2 regions of the Acidovorax sp. NN32 genome follow, and region 2 is predicted to be linked to the other one. Evidence: riboswitches for the same ligand, from Rfam matches in the RefSeq annotation. Region 2 holds a riboswitch; the other holds the start of a gene.
What was found. Region 2 has a riboswitch for glycine ahead of ACT89O_RS22085 (D-amino acid dehydrogenase). Riboswitches for the same ligand answer to the same signal wherever they lie in the genome.
Positions count from the first base shown of each region.

Region 1: linked by a shared signal. The riboswitch ahead of gcvT (glycine cleavage system aminomethyltransferase GcvT) and the one ahead of ACT89O_RS22085 (D-amino acid dehydrogenase) in region 2 are both predicted to bind glycine.

Region 1 is NZ_CP199679.1:2,557,419-2,565,544, reverse strand. It holds gene ACT89O_RS12025 (LysR family transcriptional regulator) at 1-713, opposite strand, end outside; gene ACT89O_RS12020 (Lrp/AsnC family transcriptional regulator) at 978-1,436, opposite strand; gene ACT89O_RS12015 (TRAP transporter substrate-binding protein) at 1,818-2,789, shown strand; gene ACT89O_RS12010 (TRAP transporter small permease) at 2,918-3,412, shown strand; gene ACT89O_RS12005 (TRAP transporter large permease) at 3,409-4,686, shown strand; glycine riboswitch at 4,700-4,783, shown strand; glycine riboswitch at 4,805-4,931, shown strand; gene gcvT (glycine cleavage system aminomethyltransferase GcvT) at 4,980-6,116, shown strand; gene gcvH (glycine cleavage system protein GcvH) at 6,202-6,576, shown strand; gene gcvP (aminomethyl-transferring glycine dehydrogenase) at 6,654-8,126, shown strand, end outside.
Region 2 is NZ_CP199679.1:4,784,814-4,792,939, reverse strand. It holds gene sorT (SorT family sulfite dehydrogenase catalytic subunit) at 1-617, shown strand, start outside; gene sorU (SorU family sulfite dehydrogenase c-type cytochrome subunit) at 755-1,063, shown strand; gene ACT89O_RS22085 (D-amino acid dehydrogenase) at 1,120-2,436, opposite strand; glycine riboswitch at 2,528-2,649, opposite strand; gene ACT89O_RS22080 (2-keto-4-pentenoate hydratase) at 2,874-3,656, shown strand; gene ACT89O_RS22075 (YXWGXW repeat-containing protein) at 3,687-4,181, opposite strand; gene ACT89O_RS22070 (YXWGXW repeat-containing protein) at 4,347-4,889, opposite strand; gene ACT89O_RS22065 (hypothetical protein) at 5,077-5,457, opposite strand; gene ACT89O_RS22060 (DUF6463 family protein) at 5,510-5,935, opposite strand; gene ACT89O_RS22055 (ABC1 kinase family protein) at 5,948-7,267, opposite strand; gene ACT89O_RS22050 (DUF2867 domain-containing protein) at 7,254-7,817, opposite strand; gene ACT89O_RS22045 (TetR/AcrR family transcriptional regulator) at 7,814-8,126, opposite strand, start outside.

The DNA.
Region 1 (8,126 bases), 2.2 Mb from region 2:
GGCAGCGTGGCAACGCCAAAACCGCCCTGCACCAGCTGCACCATGGCAGAGATTGAGGAAATGGTGTGCACGCAGCGCGGCTCCACCTGCGCCTGGCGCAGCGTGTCCAACAGGTACACATGGGGCTGAGAACCGCGCTGAAAGGTCAGGATGTCGGTGCCGGCAAAGTCTTCTGATGCATAGCGCCGCTTGCGGTGGATCTTGCTGTTGCCGACGAACACCATCTCCATCGGCGTCAGCGCCTGGCTGCGAATGCCTTCGGCCGATGCGGGCAAGGCCGCAAACACGGCATCCAGCGTGCCCCGGCGGATCTGATCCAGCAGCACCGGCGTGGATTCGACCGTGAGTTCCAGCTCCAGCAGCGGGTTGTCCTTGCGCAGTTGTTCCACCCAGGGGATGAGCCACGAGTGGAGCACCGACTCAATGGCGCCCAGTCGAATCGACACTTCCAGCGGGCCGCCCGAGCCCATCTCGGCCTTGAGCTGGCGCTGCAGCTCCAGCATCCGCTTGGCGTACGTCAGAAAGCGCGTGCCCGCCACTGTGAGCTTGAAATGTTTGTCGCGCCGGTCCAGCAGCAGCACGCCCAGTTCTTCCTCCAGCGCCGCCACGCGACTTGACATGGCCGACTGCGTCAGAAAGAGCTTTTCCGCTGCGCGCGTCACGCTCTTGAGGGAGGCCACCCAGTAAAAGGCTTCGACAAAACGCAGGTTCATGGTGGTGGTTCTCCGGCCTTGCTGGCACGTTGCAAGCTCCTGGGCGGTGCACCCTGGTGGTGCAACACCCCCCAAGCCAGCGCTGAAAGGCGTGGCCATTCTGCCGTTGATCCGCGTGTTCCACAGCCTTTGAACCGCAAAAACAGAGCATCGCCGGGTTTCCTCGATGCCTGCGCAATGGAATTGCGACCGGATGCAAATACTATAAAAACAATAGCTATTAGCGCTTTAAAGATAAGCGCTAGAGTCCAATTTCATTCAAACTCACCCCACAAACAGGGGCAGATCGGCCTTCTTGAGCGTGCGCAGCACGAAGCTGGAGCGGCTGTGCCGGATGCCTTTGATCTTGTAGAGCTTCTCACGCAGCAAGCGCTCGTAATCGCGCGTGTCCTTCACGACGATGCGCAGCAGGTAGTCGTAGTCGCCCGACACCAGGTGCGCCTCGATCACCTCGGGAATGCTGGCGAGTGTTTCGCCAAATTTTTCGAGCGTGTTGTCGGAATGGCTGTCGAGCGTGACCTGCACCAGCACCGTGTCGGCCAGGTCCAGCGACTGCGGGTTGATGCGCACGGTATAGCCCTGGATCACACCCGCCTCTTCCATCTTCTTGATGCGGCCCCAGCAGGGCGATGCGCTCAGGCCCACGGCCTGCCCGATCTCTTGCAGGCTGGCGCGGGCGTTGCCCTGCAGCACAGCGAGAATTTTTCTATCCAGTCGATCCATCGGCTGGATTATTCACCAATCTTCGCCAACACAGAAAAATATCCTGCGATTCACTCCATTTGAAGCGAATTCAGCAAATTCATCTCATCCGCCCCGCGCATACTTCTTCCATCAAGGCGCTCTTACCGGAGCGCACAAACTGACAAGGCCCCGGCTGGTTACCGCCAGCACGGGGCCCTTGGCATTTTTTGGCGTCGCCCATGGCCAACAGAAGCGCCTTGGCTAGCGCCCTGGTGGGTAGTTAATAAGCACGCTTACCAGCACAAACCCCGATGCCTGCGCCGATGCTGCACCGCCATAATTTGGCAGAGGCTGGGGTCCGCTCTGCAAGGAGCAACCGTGCATCCCCACCAACCCAGCCCACCATTAACAGGAGACAGCATGCAACTGACCAAACTCGTCGTCGGCCTGAGCCTTGCGCTCGGCTTTGTGGCCACCGCTGCCGCGCAGACCACCATGCGCATCAGCATCTCGACAGCCCAGAATTCCCACCAGGGGATTGCCATCGACACGTTTGCCAAGGAAGTCGAAAAGCGCACGGCCGGCCGCTACAAGGTACAGACGTTCTACAACGGCGCCCTGGGTGGCGAGCGCGAATCGATTGAAGCCGTGCAGCTGGGCACGCAAGAGCTGGCCTTCAGCTCCACCGGCCCCGTGCCCAACTTTGTGCCCGAAGCGCGCATCTTTGACGTGCCCTTCCTGTTCCGCGACAAGGCCCATGCGCGTGCGGTGCTGGATGGCCCCATCGGCCAGGAGATGCTGACCAAGTTCGACAGCAAGGGCTTCAAGGCCCTGGCCTGGGCCGAGAACGGCTTTCGCCACATGACGAACAGCAAGCGCTCGGTGAACACGCCTGAAGACCTCAAGGGCCTGAAGATGCGCACCATGGAAAACCCCGTGCACATCGCCGCGTACAAGGGCTTCGGCATCATCACCACGCCCATGGCCTTCCCCGAAGTGTTCACGGCCCTGCAACAAGGCACCGTGGACGGCCAGGAGAACCCGCTGCCCGTGATCATCTCGGCCAAGTTCGACCAAGTTCAAAAGCACCTGACGCTGACCGGCCACGTGTATTCGCCTGCCATCTTCGTGATGAACAAGGCCTCGTTCGACAAGCTCTCGGCCGCCGACAAGCAGGCCTTCATCGACGCCGCCAAGGAAGGCACCAAGGCCAACCGTGCACGCGTGGATGAAGACGACGCCAAGGGCGTGGCCGACCTGCGCGCCAAAGGCATGACGGTGGTGGACAATCCGGACAAGTCCAAGTTTGTGGCGGCGCTGGCGCCTGTGAACGCCGAGTTTGAAAAACAGTTTGGCAAGGCCACCCTGGACAAGATCCGCGACGTCAAGTAGTTGCATGCGCATCAGCTACTATATTTTTAGTAGCACACAACGCCCGTAGAATAAGCGCTACGGGCGTTTTTTATCTTCAATCTGATTCTCTCCACCGAATCATCCGAACCCATGGCGTTGTCCGCCCCATGAAAAAAGCTTTTCTGATGTTTGAACGCGGGGCCACGTTTGCAGCGTTGCTCGGCGCGTGCGCCATGCTGGTCATTGCCGCATCGCTGGGCATGTTCCAGATCGTGACCCGCTTTGTGCTGGAGCAGCCCGCCGAGTGGACTGAAGTGCTGATCCGTTTCAGCCTGATCTGGATGGTGTTCCTGGCCATCCCCAGCGCGTTCCGCCAGGGCGCGATGGTCAGCGTGGATGTGCTGTACCGCTGGAGCCCCCCGCGCGTGCGCCGGGTGCTGGACTATGTCGTGGCAGTGGCGGCGCTGGCACTGATTGGCGTGATCGTGTGGTGGGGCTGGGACTATGCCCAACGCGGCGGCGTGCAGTCGATGGCGGGGCTCGAATCCGTCTCCATGTTCTGGGCCTACGTGGCCATGCCGGTGGGTGGCGTGTTCAGCGCCATTGGCATCGTCGGCAACCTGCTAGACCCTCAACGCCTTGAGCTGGAGACCGCGCAATGACGCCCGTCATGATCACCACCATGGTGCTGTGTTTTGCACTCACTGTGTCCGTGGCCGTTTCCATCGGCCTGGCCTCCATCCTGGGCATCCAGGTAGCCAATGCCAACATGCTGATCTCTGTGAAGGAGATGTTTGGCTCCATCAACAAATTTCCGCTGGCCGCCATTCCGTTCTTCATCCTCGCGGGCAACCTGATGGAAACGGGCGGCATATCCCGCCGCCTGGTGGAGTTTGCCAAGAGCATCGTGGGCGGCGTGCAGGGTGGCCTGCCCATGACCTGCGTGCTGACCTGCATGATCTTTGCGGCCGTGTCGGGCTCGTCGGTGGCCACCACATTTGCCATTGGCGCCATCCTGATCCCCGCGCTCATCAAGCATGGCTACCCCACGAGCTACGCCGCATCCCTGCAGGCCACCAGCGCCGAGCTGGGCGTGATCATCCCGCCCTCCATCCCCATGATCCTGTATGGCGTGAGCGCCGAAGTGTCGATTGGCGAGCTGTTCATCGCCGGCTTTGGCCCGGGGCTGCTGATCAGTGGCGCGCTGATGCTTTTTGTCTGGGCGTACTGCAAGTACAAGGGCTGGGGCAAAAACGACGGCGACGGCCGCATGCCTCTTGGCAAGGCCACGCTGCAGGCGGGCTGGGCGCTGCTGATGCCGGTGATCATCCTTGGCGGCATCTACGGTGGCGTATTCACCCCCACTGAAGCATCGGCCGTGGCGGTGTTCTACGCATTGATTGTGGGGGTGGTGATATACCGCGAGATCCGGCTCAAGGACCTGTTTGCCATCCTGCGCAAATCGGCCATCTCGTCCGCAGTGATCATGTTCATCATTGCCAATGCGGGCCTGTTCGCCTTCCTCATCACCCGTGCTGGCGTGCCGGATGCCATTGGCCGCTGGCTGGAGGCGGTGCTGCAATCCCCCACCCTCTTCCTGCTCGGGGTGAACGCGGCGTTGTTCGTGATCGGCATGTTCATCGAGACCAGTGCCGCCATCATCGTTCTGGCGCCCATCCTGGCTCCCGTGGCCATCCACTTTGGTGTGGACCCGGTGCACTTTGGCCTGATCATGGTAGTGAACCTGGCCATGGGCATGATCACGCCGCCGTTTGGCGTGAACCTGTTTGCAGCCTGCACCGTGGCGCGAATATCGCTAGACCGCATCGTCGGGCACCTGATTCCGTTTGTGCTTGTCATCATGGCCTGCCTGATGGTGGTGACCTATGTGCCGCAGTTGTCGCTGGGTTTGCGCGATCTGGTCTACGCAAAGTAGTTAGAATCCCCCGGTCAGGAGAGAGTGCCAAGCCCCACAGGCCACCGCACCGCCGAAGGCGCAGGCAACAGCCGAACGCTCAGGCAAAAGGACTGACAACCGCCCGCAGTGATGCGGGCGTTCCCTTGCTGGAGAGAGATGGTCCGCCGCACCGCGTGTTGAGGCCATCCACCGAAGGAGCAAACCGCACGGCCAGCCAGGGCGCTGCGGTGAATCTCTCAGGTAAAGCGGACAGCAGGGCAAATCCCGTGACCACCTCCGTGGTTGCGGCCCCCATTTGCCCGGAGTCCGCCATGTCGTCAGCCACCACCGCCCCCCTGCTCACCACGCCCCTGAACGCCCTGCACATCGAGCTGGGCGCCCGCATGGTGCCGTTCGCCGGCTATTCCATGCCCGTGCAATACCCCGCAGGGCTGATGGCTGAACACCAGCACACGCGCAACGCGGCGGGTCTGTTTGATGTCTCGCACATGGGTCAGCTCAAGCTGGTCGGCCCTGACGCCGCAGCGGCGTTTGAAACGCTGATGCCCGTGGACGTGATCGACCTGCCCGTGGGCAAGCAGCGTTACGGCCTGCTGCTGACCGACGAAGGCACGGTGATTGATGACCTGATGTTCTTCAACAAAGGCAACGACACCCTGTTCGTGATCGTGAACGGCGCCTGCAAGGTGGGCGACATCGCCCACATCCAGGCCCGCATCGGCCAGCGCTGCAACGTGATCCCCATGCCCGACCACGCGCTGCTGGCGCTGCAAGGCCCGCAAGCCGTCACTGCCCTGGCGCGCCTGGCGCCCGGCGTTGAAAAGCTGGTGTTCATGACGGGCGGTGATTTTTCCATCGCGGGCTGCGACTGTTTTGTCACCCGCAGCGGCTACACGGGCGAAGACGGCTTTGAAATCTCGGTGCCCGCTGCGCAGGCCGACACCCTGGCCCGCGCACTGCTCGCGCAGCCTGAAGTCAAGCCCATCGGCCTGGGTGCGCGCAACTCGCTGCGCCTCGAAGCAGGCCTGTGCCTGTATGGCAACGACATCGACACCACCACCACGCCGCCTGAAGCCGCGCTGAACTGGGCCATCCAGAAGGTGCGTCGCACGGGCGGCGCCCGCGCAGGGGGTTTCCCCGGAGCAGACAAGGTGCTCGCGCAGATCGACAACCCCGCCAGCCTGCAGCGCAAGCGCGTCGGCCTCGTCGCACTGGAGCGTGTGCCTGTGCGCGAACACACCGAATTGCAGAGCGAAGACGGCCAGAAGATTGGCGAAGTGACCAGCGGCCTGCTGAGCCCCACGGTGAACGAACCCGTGGCTATGGGCTATGTCACACCCGCCTTCGCCGCCATCGGCACGCGGGTGAACGCCATCGTGCGCGGCAAGGCCGTGCCCATGGAAGTGCGTGCCATGCCCTTTACCCCCGCGCGCTACTACCGCGGCTGACCGTCTGAAACTGCGCCAGCCCGGCTACAGTCTTGGCTGGCATCGGCACTTTTGTTTGTTTTTCCCCTTTTTTTCTGGAGCCCCCATGACCGTCAAGTTTTCCAAGGATCACGAGTGGATCGACATCTCCGACCACGAAGCCGCCACCGTGGGCATCACGGTACACGCCCAGGACGCGCTGGGCGATGTGGTGTTTGTGGACCTGCCCGAAGTCGGCAAGACCTTCACCCAAGGTGAAGTCGCCGGCGTGGTGGAGTCCGTCAAAGCCGCCGCCGACGTGTACATGCCCGTCAGCGGCGAAATCGTCGAGGTGAACGAAGCCCTGCGCGCCGACCCCTCGCTGGCCAACACCGACCCGCTGGGCGCTGGCTGGTTCTTCAAGGTCCACGTGACCGACATGATGCAATTCGACGCGCTCATGGACGAACCTGCGTACGCAGAGTTCGCCAAGAACGCCTGATCTCCGGATCTTTTGTTCCCCGAGGCCCGGCGCCCTGCCGGGCCAATGTGCCTCCTTGTTGTCCCACGCCGCCGCCGATGACCACCCTCGCCCCCCTGCCCACGCTCGCAGCGCTTGAAAACGCCACCGAATTCCTGCCACGCCACATCGGCATCGATGCGGCCGATGAAGCGCACATGCTGTCGGTGATTGGTGAGGCCTCGCGCCGCGCCCTCATCGACTCCATCGTGCCGCGCTCCATTGCACGCAGCCGCGCGATGGACCTGCCCCTGCCGATCACGGAAGCGGCGGCGCTGGCCGAACTCAAGGCGATGGCATCGAAGAACCAGGTCCTGAAGAGCTTCATCGGCCAGGGCTACTACGGCACCCACACACCGGGCGTCATCCTGCGCAACATCCTGGAGAACCCCGCCTGGTACACGGCCTACACGCCGTACCAGGCCGAAATCTCGCAAGGCCGCATGGAGGCGCTGGTCAATTTTCAGACCATGGTCTGCGATCTGACCGGCATGCCGATTGCCAATGCGTCGATGCTGGACGAAGCCACGGCCGCCGCTGAGGCGATGACGCTGGCCAAGCGCTCCGTCAAGAGCAAAAGCAATGTGTTTGTGGTGGCCGGTGATGCCCACCCGCAAACCATCGAAGTGATCCAGACCCGTGCCAAGCCCCTCAATATCGATGTGGTGCTGGCCAACTCCGCCGCCGAATGGGATGCAGCGCTGAACGGCGACTACTTCGCCGTGCTGGCCCAGTACCCCGCCACCAGCGGCCGCATTGATGACCTGCGCGCCGACGTGGAAAAGGCGCATGCCAAACAGGCGGCCTTCATCGCAGCGGCCGACCTCCTGGCCCTCACGCTGATCACCCCGCCCGGTGAATGGGGTGCCGATATCGTCGTAGGCACCACGCAGCGCTTCGGCATGCCCATGGGCGCGGGTGGCCCGCACGCTGCCTACATGGCCTGCCGCGACGAGTTCAAGCGCAGCCTGCCCGGCCGCCTGGTGGGCGTGAGCGTGGATACACATGGCAAGCCCGCCTACCGCCTGGCCCTGCAAACGCGCGAGCAGCACATCCGCCGCGAAAAGGCCACGTCCAACATCTGCACCGCGCAGGTGTTGCCCGCCGTGATCGCCAGCATGTACGCCGTGTACCATGGCCCCGATGGGCTCAAGCGCATTGCACAGCGTGTGGCCAGCTACACCGCCATTCTGGCCAAGGGGCTCACCCAACTGGGCGCACCGGTGCGCCCGCAGGCGTGTTTTGACACGCTGACGCTCAAGACCGATGGCGCTACTAAATCCATAGCTGCTCGCGCAGTACAGCTGGGCGCCAACCTGCGAATTTATTTCGAAAACTACCTGTGCATCTCGTTGGACGAGACCACCACGCGCGCCGACATCGAGCTGCTGTGGAAGGTGTTCGCCGCGGATGGCCAGGCGCTGCCCACGTTTGACGCCTTCGAGAAGGGTGTAGAGCCGCTGATCCCCACCGAACTTCGCCGCGCCAGCAAGTACCTGACTCATCCGGTGTTCAACACCCACCACTCCGAA
Region 2 (8,126 bases):
CCGTGCTGGTGGAGCGCTCGGTGCCCGTGAAGGCACTCGACGACGCGCTGCTGGCCTGGGAGATGAATGGCGAGCCGCTGTCGCTGGCGCACGGTGGCCCGCTGCGCCTGGTGGTGCCCGGCTACCAGGGCGTGAACAACATCAAGTACGTCAAGCGCGTGGCCTTCACCGCCGCGCAGTCGCAGGCGCGCATCATGTCGCACGGCTACCGCATGTCGCCGCCCGGCAGCAAGGCCAGCCCCGACCAGCCCTCGGTGTGGGAGATGGGCGTGAAGTCGTGGATCAACGGCCCCTTGGCCGACAAGGGCGCGCTCAAGCCCGGCCAGGTGCAGGTGCATGGCGTGGCCTTTGGCGGCACGCGCGGCATCAAGGGTGTGGAGGTGTCGGTCGATGGCGGCAAGACCTGGCAGGCGGCCAAGCTCATCGGCCCGGACCTGGGCCCGTTCGCGTGGCGGCAGTTTGCGCTGCCCGTGCGCCTGGAGGCGGGCACCCATGTGCTGGCCAGCCGCGCCACCGACACGGCAGGCAATGTGCAGGCCGAGCAGCGCGAGGAAAACCTGGGCGGCTACAACAACGCCAGCTGGCGTGACCACGCCGTCACCGTGACCGTGGCATGACCTCGCTCCCCCCTGAGGCGCTTTGCGCCTTCCCCCCGATGGGGGGACGCCACCCGTGGCCTGGCAGAGCCAGTTCCACGGTGGCACTGGCGTGGGTGCGCGCCGCTATCGGACGGTATCGGGTGCCGCAAGGCAGTTTGCTGGTAGGGCTGGCGTTACTGTGGGCGGGCGCCAGCTGGGCTGCCGACCCGGCCGAACTGGCGCGCGGCAAGGAGCTGTTCACCAAGATCCAGCCCGCCTGCGCGGTGTGCCATACGCTGCAGGCCACCGGTGCTGAAGGGCAGGTGGGCCCGGTGCTGGATGAGCTGAAACCTGACGCTGGCCGCGTGTTGCGCGCGCTCAAGGCGGGTATCGGCGTGATGCCTTCGTATGCCGAGCGCATGAGCGAGAAGGACATGCTGGCGGTGGCGCAGTTTGTGGCGCACGCCACAGGCGCCGCCAAGTAGGCGCAGCCTTTCGCAGCGGTTGCAGCAGCCTTGCCTCGCTGCAACCGCGCGCTGCTTCAGGCCGCCGTGCGCGATGGCACCAGTGCCGCTCCTGCGGCGCGCCCCTGCAGCCCCTGGAACGCAAAGTCCACCTCGGGTACACGGCCGCTCACGATGTCGGCCAGGGCCTTGCCCGAGCCGCAGGCATGTGTCCAGCCCAGCGTGCCGTGGCCGGTGTTGAGGAACAGGTTGCCTACTTTGGTCTTGCCGATCAGCGGCACGTTGCTGGGCGTGGCCGGGCGCAGGCCGCTCCAGAACTGGGCCTGGCTCGCGTCGCCCGCGCCGGGGAAGAGCTGCTCCACGCGCCGCACGATGGCCTCGCAGCGCACCTGGTTCAGGTGGCGGTCGTAGCCGTTCAGCTCGGCGGTGCCCGCAATGCGCAGACGGTCACCCCGCTCGCTGGTGTAGCGCGAGAACACGAGCTTGAACTCATCGTCTGTCAGGCTCACCTGGTGCGCCTTGGCTGCATCCTTCACCGGCATCGTCACCGAGTAACCCTTGGCCGGATAAATCGGCAGCTGGATACCCAGCGGCTGCGCCAGCAGCGGGCTGAACGAGCCCATGGCCAGCACAAACGCGTCGCCGCGCACGCGTTCGAAGCGGCCTTCGGCATTGGTCACTTCCACATGGTCGATGCGGCCGCCCACCTCGCGCAGTGCGGTGATGTGGTGGCCCATGCGGAACTGCACGCCCGCCGCCTCGCACAGCTTGGCCAGCTCGCGCGTGAACTGGTTGGCGTCGCCGGATTCATCTTCGGCCGTGTAGGTGGCGCCTGCGAGCTGCGGGCGGATGTGGGCCAGCGCGGGCTCGATGCGCACGGCCTCGTCGGCGCTGATCACCTGGCGCTCACAGCCCAACGCGCGCATCTGCTCGGCCGGGGCCAGCGCGCCGTCGAATTCCTTTTGGTTGGTATAGAAGTGCAGGATGCCCTGCGTGCGCTGGTCGTACTGGATGCCGGTGGCCGTGCGCAGCTGCTGCAGTGTGTCGCGGCTGTAGGTGCCCAGGCGCACGATCTGCTCGATGTTGTGGCGAGTGCGCGCGGGTGTGCAGTTGCGCAGGAAGGACAGGCCCCACAGCCACTGCCGCATGTCGGCGCGCAGGCGGAACAGCAGGGGCGCATCTTCCTTGCCCAGCCACTGCAGCACCTTGAGCGGCGCGCTGGGGTTGGCCCAGGGCTCGGCGTGGCTCACCGAGATCTGGCCGCCGTTGGCAAAGCTGGTCTCGGCACCGGGCGCACCCTGGCGGTCGATGACCGTGACCTCATGGCCAAGTTGTTGCAGGAAATAAGCCGAAGTCACGCCGAGCAAGCCGGCGCCCAAAACGATTACGCGCATTTTTGAAGCCTTTTAAGGGTTCAGCGCTTGATGGATGTGCGTTGGCAGCTATTAATTAAATAGCAAGCAGCCAGCGCGCGTCCGCCAAGCTGCCGCTCCCCCTGTCCTTGGTACCTGAGAGATTCACCACCCAGCCCACATGGCGCGCGGTTTGCTCCTTCGGTGCGCCACAACGCTGCTGACAGGTTGGGGCGGCTCTCCAGACGGCTTTGATAAATGGTGCAGTACGGGACCTGAGCGTGTATGGGAGTTTGCGCCTTCGGTGCAGCGGTGGGCCTTGTGGCCTGCCGTGCTCTCCTGCGGGGGCCATTCTAGGAGGGTGCGGGCGGCGGTGGGGTGTTTGGGGCGGCTAATGGGCGGCAATCGTTGCTGATGCTGGCGGCGACATGGAGTCGCCATAATCCGGCGATTTGACCCACCCCCAGGACGCTTTTCCCATGCCCGATACCGCCTTTGACCCCTTCGCCAGCGCCGCCGTGATCACCATAGCGCGCCAGGGACGCACGCCCCGGCCGCTGGATCTGCCCGTTGCATTGCGCCCTCGCGATGCGGCCGAGGCCTACGCCGTGCAGGACGCCGTAGTGCGTGAGCGCGGCGAGGTCGCGGGATGGAAAGTGGGCGCCGCGTCGCCCCAGGCCCAACCCGCGCGTGCGGCGCTGACCCGCGACTCGGTGTGGGTGGAGCAGCCTGGCCAGGAGGTCAACTTGTCGGCCACAGGCTTTGCCGTGATGGGGGTGGAGGCGGAGCTGGTGTACGAACTGGGCGCAGACCTGCCCGCACGCGCCACGCCCTACAGCGCGGCCGAGGTGCTGGCCGCCATGGTGTCGGTGCGTGCCGCCATTGAGGTGTGCGACACGCGTTTTGCCGCCTGGGCACAACAAGGGGAGTGGAGTCGCCTGGCCGACCAGGCCTGCCATGGGGCGCTGATCGTGGGTTCGGGTTTGACCGATGTGGCTTCGGTGCAGCCCCTGGTGCAAGGGGTCAGCCTGTCGGTGAACGGATCGGTGGCCGTGCAGCACGCCACCTGGGGTAACCCGGCAGGTGATCCGCTGCGGCTGCTGGTGTGGCTGGCCAACGAAGGCGCGCGCAGCCTGGGAGGGCTGCGCGCAGGGCAGTGGGTGACCACCGGGTCCTGCACCGGCACCGTGCTGGTGGCGCCGGGCACGGTGGTGGTGGCCGATTTTCCTGGTGTCGGTCGCGCCGAGGTGAAATTCGACTGAACCGTTACGAGGATCGTGGAACGCGGCAGATCAGTTGCGGCGCGGGTTGTCCGGCTGGCTGTCGCGGCGGTTGGACACGCCGTCACCGTCGCGATCACGGTCATTGCGGTTGGAGATGCCATCGCCATCGCGGTCCCGGTCGTTGCGGTCGGCAATGCCGTCACCGTCGCTGTCCCAGCGGCCCCGCTGCATTTCCCAGCGGCCATCGCGCTCCACCCATTGGGGCTGCCGGTACTGGTAGCCGCTGCGCGCTTGTACCCAGTGGCCCTTCACCCAGCGGTGGCGGTTGCCGCGCCATTCCCAATGGCCTTGTTCCCACACCTGGCCACGGCGTGGGCGCGGCACGGCTTCGTACCGTGGTGGTGGGGGCGCGGGAATCACCTGGTAGGTCTGCGTGGGCTGGTACCCACGCTGTGGTTGGTCGGACTGAATGACGACGGTGCCTTGAATGGCCGCGTGTGTCGGTACGAGGGGCAGCAGTGCCATCAGGGCGATGGCGGCTGCGGTCAGTGTTTGGCGGGTCATGGTGGTCTCCGGGGTGATTCCTGGCGGAATCGGTCTTTGCATGGTGGCGGCCTGGTGCGCGGCGCCACGTAGGTGCTCAGCGGGGGCGGGCGTAGGCCAAAGGAGGGAGTGGGCGCGGGGCTTGCGAGCCTCCGCGCTCCTTCAGCTGTTCAATCGTTCAATCGTTCAATTGCGGTAGGGGTTGTCCGGGCGGCGGTCGTGCCGATTGGGAACGCCGTCTCCGTCACGGTCGCGGTCGTAGCGGTTGGACACGCCATCGCGGTCTCGGTCGTGGTGATCGCGGTCGTAGCGGTTGGGAACACCATCACCATCGCGGTCACGGTCATAGCGGTTGGGGATGCCGTCGCCATCACGGTCCCAGCGGCCGGGGCGCAGGTCCCACCGGCCGCCGTGTTCCACCCAGCGCGGCTCGCGGTAGTAGTAACCAGGGCGCGCCTTCACCCAGTGGCCCTGGACCCAGACATGGCGGTGGCCGCGCCAATCCCAATAGCCGGGCACCCACACCATGTTGTGCCGAGGGCGGGGCGCCACTTCATGGCGGGGGGGCGGTGGTGGGCCGTATTGCACCACCATGGGTGCTGGCGCCTGGTAGTGGTGGGGCTGCCCCGACTGGATGACAACGGTGGCGCTGGTCTGTGCCTGCGCCACCGTTGCGGCGCCCAGAGACAGCAAGGCGATGGAAACAGCGGCGAGTGCATTGCGGGCCATGGTGATCTCCTCAGAATGATTCCTTGCGGAACCGGAGACTTCATGGTGCAGATGCTGCGTCAAGCCGGTGTAGGCGAATTGCGAAGTCTTGTGAAGTTGTGTTTCCTGCAGCAGGAGCAGCAGCGGTTTCCGTGATTTTTCTCACACTTCCGGCAAGCTGCCCACCCCGTGAACGTAGTGCGGCCCTTCAGCGCCACCACACCAGCGCCGCCACCACGAGCAGGGCAAACCAGGCAGGGTGTCGGCCCTCAGTGGCATAGAACACCAGCACGCCGCTGGCCAGCGTGGCGACCCCGGCCACATCGGCCACCCAGGCTCCCAGGTCCGCGTCCACGGGCGAGGTCCCCAGGCGCCACATCAAGGCGCTCAGGGCCCAGCCCAGCACGGTGGCCAGATGCCAGGTGCCCCACAGAATGCGCACCTGCCACTCCCGCAGCACGGGCCGTCCGCCGGTGGGCACGATGCCCTCTGTGCGCAGGGCGCGAAATACTAGCAATTCACCCAGCACCGAGTGCGCAACACCCACCAGGGCGAGGCCCCCGGCTGCCAGTACCAGCGCAGTATTCATGGACAGTTTCTAGTTCAATCAGGATGGCCGTGGAAGGTGCAGACGCAGCGCATCAACCGCCTTTTTCGCCTTCAGCGCTTTGGGGCCAGCACAGGGCCAGCGCGGGCGGCAGCGCCAGCCAGAAACCGGAGGAAGGCATGAGCACAATGCCCAGCACCGTGAGTGCCAGCAACCCGGCACCCAGCCCGCGCAAAGGAACGGGCGCCAGGGCAGCGTTGCGTTCGGCCAGCAGGATGGCCCAGCCCAGCAACGCGAACAACACGCCGAACAGTACAAACCAGACCACGGCGCCCACGGCCGGGTCTTTTTGTACGCTGTTGAAAACGCCGCGCCGCACGATCTCTTGCAGCTGGGTCGGAAACACGACGGCGGCATACAGCGTGTGCAGCACCGCCACGGCCAGCATCCACTGGCCCTTCCAGCGGTTGCGAAACGGTATGGCCGTAGAGCGATGGGAGGGGGAGGTCAGGGAGGTCATGTGGGTGGGGTCCTATGAGGGAAGAAGGGCGGGGCAATGCGTGTGGACGCGCGCGCCCAGCCCCGTAAGCAGGTGCATGAGGCCCATCCACATGCGCTCAAACGCGGGCATCTCGCCGGGCACCTGCACCAGGTGCTCGCCCAGCATGCGCTGGTGCCGTCCGGCGGTGATGGGTGGCGGCGTCTTGACGCCAAAATCGAAAACCGGTTGCGTGAAGGGCTCCATCTGCCAGGCCTGCATGTCAGCCAGTGCGGGCGCGAGTTCGGCGGTGTAGGCCGGCACGGTGAGGCGGGCGTTGACGAGTCCGAGTGCCTGGTAGGCTTGCAGCACCAGCGCGCCTCGCTGTGGGTCGGTGGCAGGCCTCAGCAGTGCGGACCATGCTTTTGTCACCTGGGTGCGAAAGTGCTCCGACAGGCTGCGCGTGCAGCCAAAGTCCAGCACCCCCACGGTGCCATCGGGTGCGAACAAGAAATTGCCCGGGTGCGGATCGGCGTGCACTCGGCCCAGCACAAAGAGGCAGTGCATGAACCAGTCCCACAGGTGCTGTCCGGCCCGGTCGCGCTGCGCCTGCGTGGGCTGCGAGGCCAGCCAGTCCTGCAGATGCTGGCCCGGCAGAAACTGCTGTGTGAGCACCTGGGCCCGGGTGTGCGACAGGATGGGCTGGGCCAGCACCACGCCCGGCAGCGCCGCGTGCTGTGCAAACCACTGCAGTTGTTCGGCCTCCTGCAGGTAATCCACCTCGCGCAGCAGCGTGGCCTCGATCTCGGTCATCACGCTGTCCACAACGGTGTTGGCGGGCAGCGGCATGTCGGTATGGGCCAGGGCGCGCAGCGCGGCGCGCATGAGCTGCATGTCGCTGGTGATGGTGGCGGCGATGCCGGGGTACTGCACCTTCACGGCCACCGTGCCGTGGCCTGCCAGCCGCGCGCGGTGCACCTGGCCCAGGCTGGCGGCGGCGAAGGCGGTGGGTTCGAAGTGTTCAAACAGTGCCTCGGGCTCCTGCCCGAAAGCTTGGCGGAACACGCGGCCCACCAGCGCGCGGTTGAGTGGTGGGGCCTGGTGGTGGGCGCGCGCCAGCTCTTGCCGCACACCGTCGGGCAGCAGGCCGGGGTGCATGCTGAGCAACTGCGACACCTTGAGCGCCGAGCCCCGCAACTGGCCCAGCGCGCCAAAGAGGATGCGGCCGAGGGCGGCTTCGTGGTCGGCCTGCGCTTGGGCAGATGGCGTGCGCACGCGGTGCCCCAGCTGGGCCATCCCGATGCGCGCGGCAGCGATGCCAGTGATGGTGCCGCGCGCCAGGCGGCCGGTGCGCGGCGGTTCAGTGCGTGCCATGGTCTGCCAGGCGTTGCACCATGGCCCGTGCGATGCGGCGGTGAAAGGGTGTCACCACCGCCATGTAGGCATGCCCGAGCGTGTTGTGGATGTGCACCACGGTGCTGAGCACCATGGTCGGCGGCCCAGAGGTCTCGGTCCGTCCGCTGTGCTTGGTCAGTGCAACCTGCACGTCGAGGTGCCTGTCGTCCTGGCCCATCACGACTTCGGTGTCGCTCAGGTGGCGGATGCGGAAGATGCCCACGCGGTCGCCCACACGGTAGCTGCTGGCCTCGCGCAGCGATCTGCCGCTGGCGGGCGGGTACCCATCGTGCAGTTGCCCCAGGTCCTTCAGGCCCACCAGCCGCACCAGCTTGTTGCGCACGGTCATGAGCATTTGTGTCCAGCGCGGCGTGCGGGCCACCACGTCCAGCCAGGCCTGCAGGGCGGTGTGGGATGGCTGGCCGTCAGCCGCCTCGTAGGCATCAAAAAAATGGGCGCCGGGCAAGCTTGCATGGATGGCGGTGCCTGCGGGCACCTGCGTTTCGCGCACGGTGGGGGCGGTGTTCATGCGGACTTCCTCTTGCGTGGTGCGGCGGCGGGCTTGGCGGTGGTGCTGGGGGGCGGGACTGGGCTGGCTGCGCGTGGTTTGCGCGGCGTACGGGGCGGCTTGGAAGGCTCTGGCGCTGCGGGTGAACCGGCGTTTGCCGTGTGGGCCTGGTGTGCCTGGGGAGTGCTGTAGGGCGCGCTGGCCATGGCCTGCTTGGCCAGCTGCAGCATCCCCATCAGGCCGCTGCTGTGCTGCACCATGCGGGCCATCTGGCTGCGCAGCACAAAGCCGCCCAGTTGCAGCACGCGATTGACGAGCCCGCCACGCAGT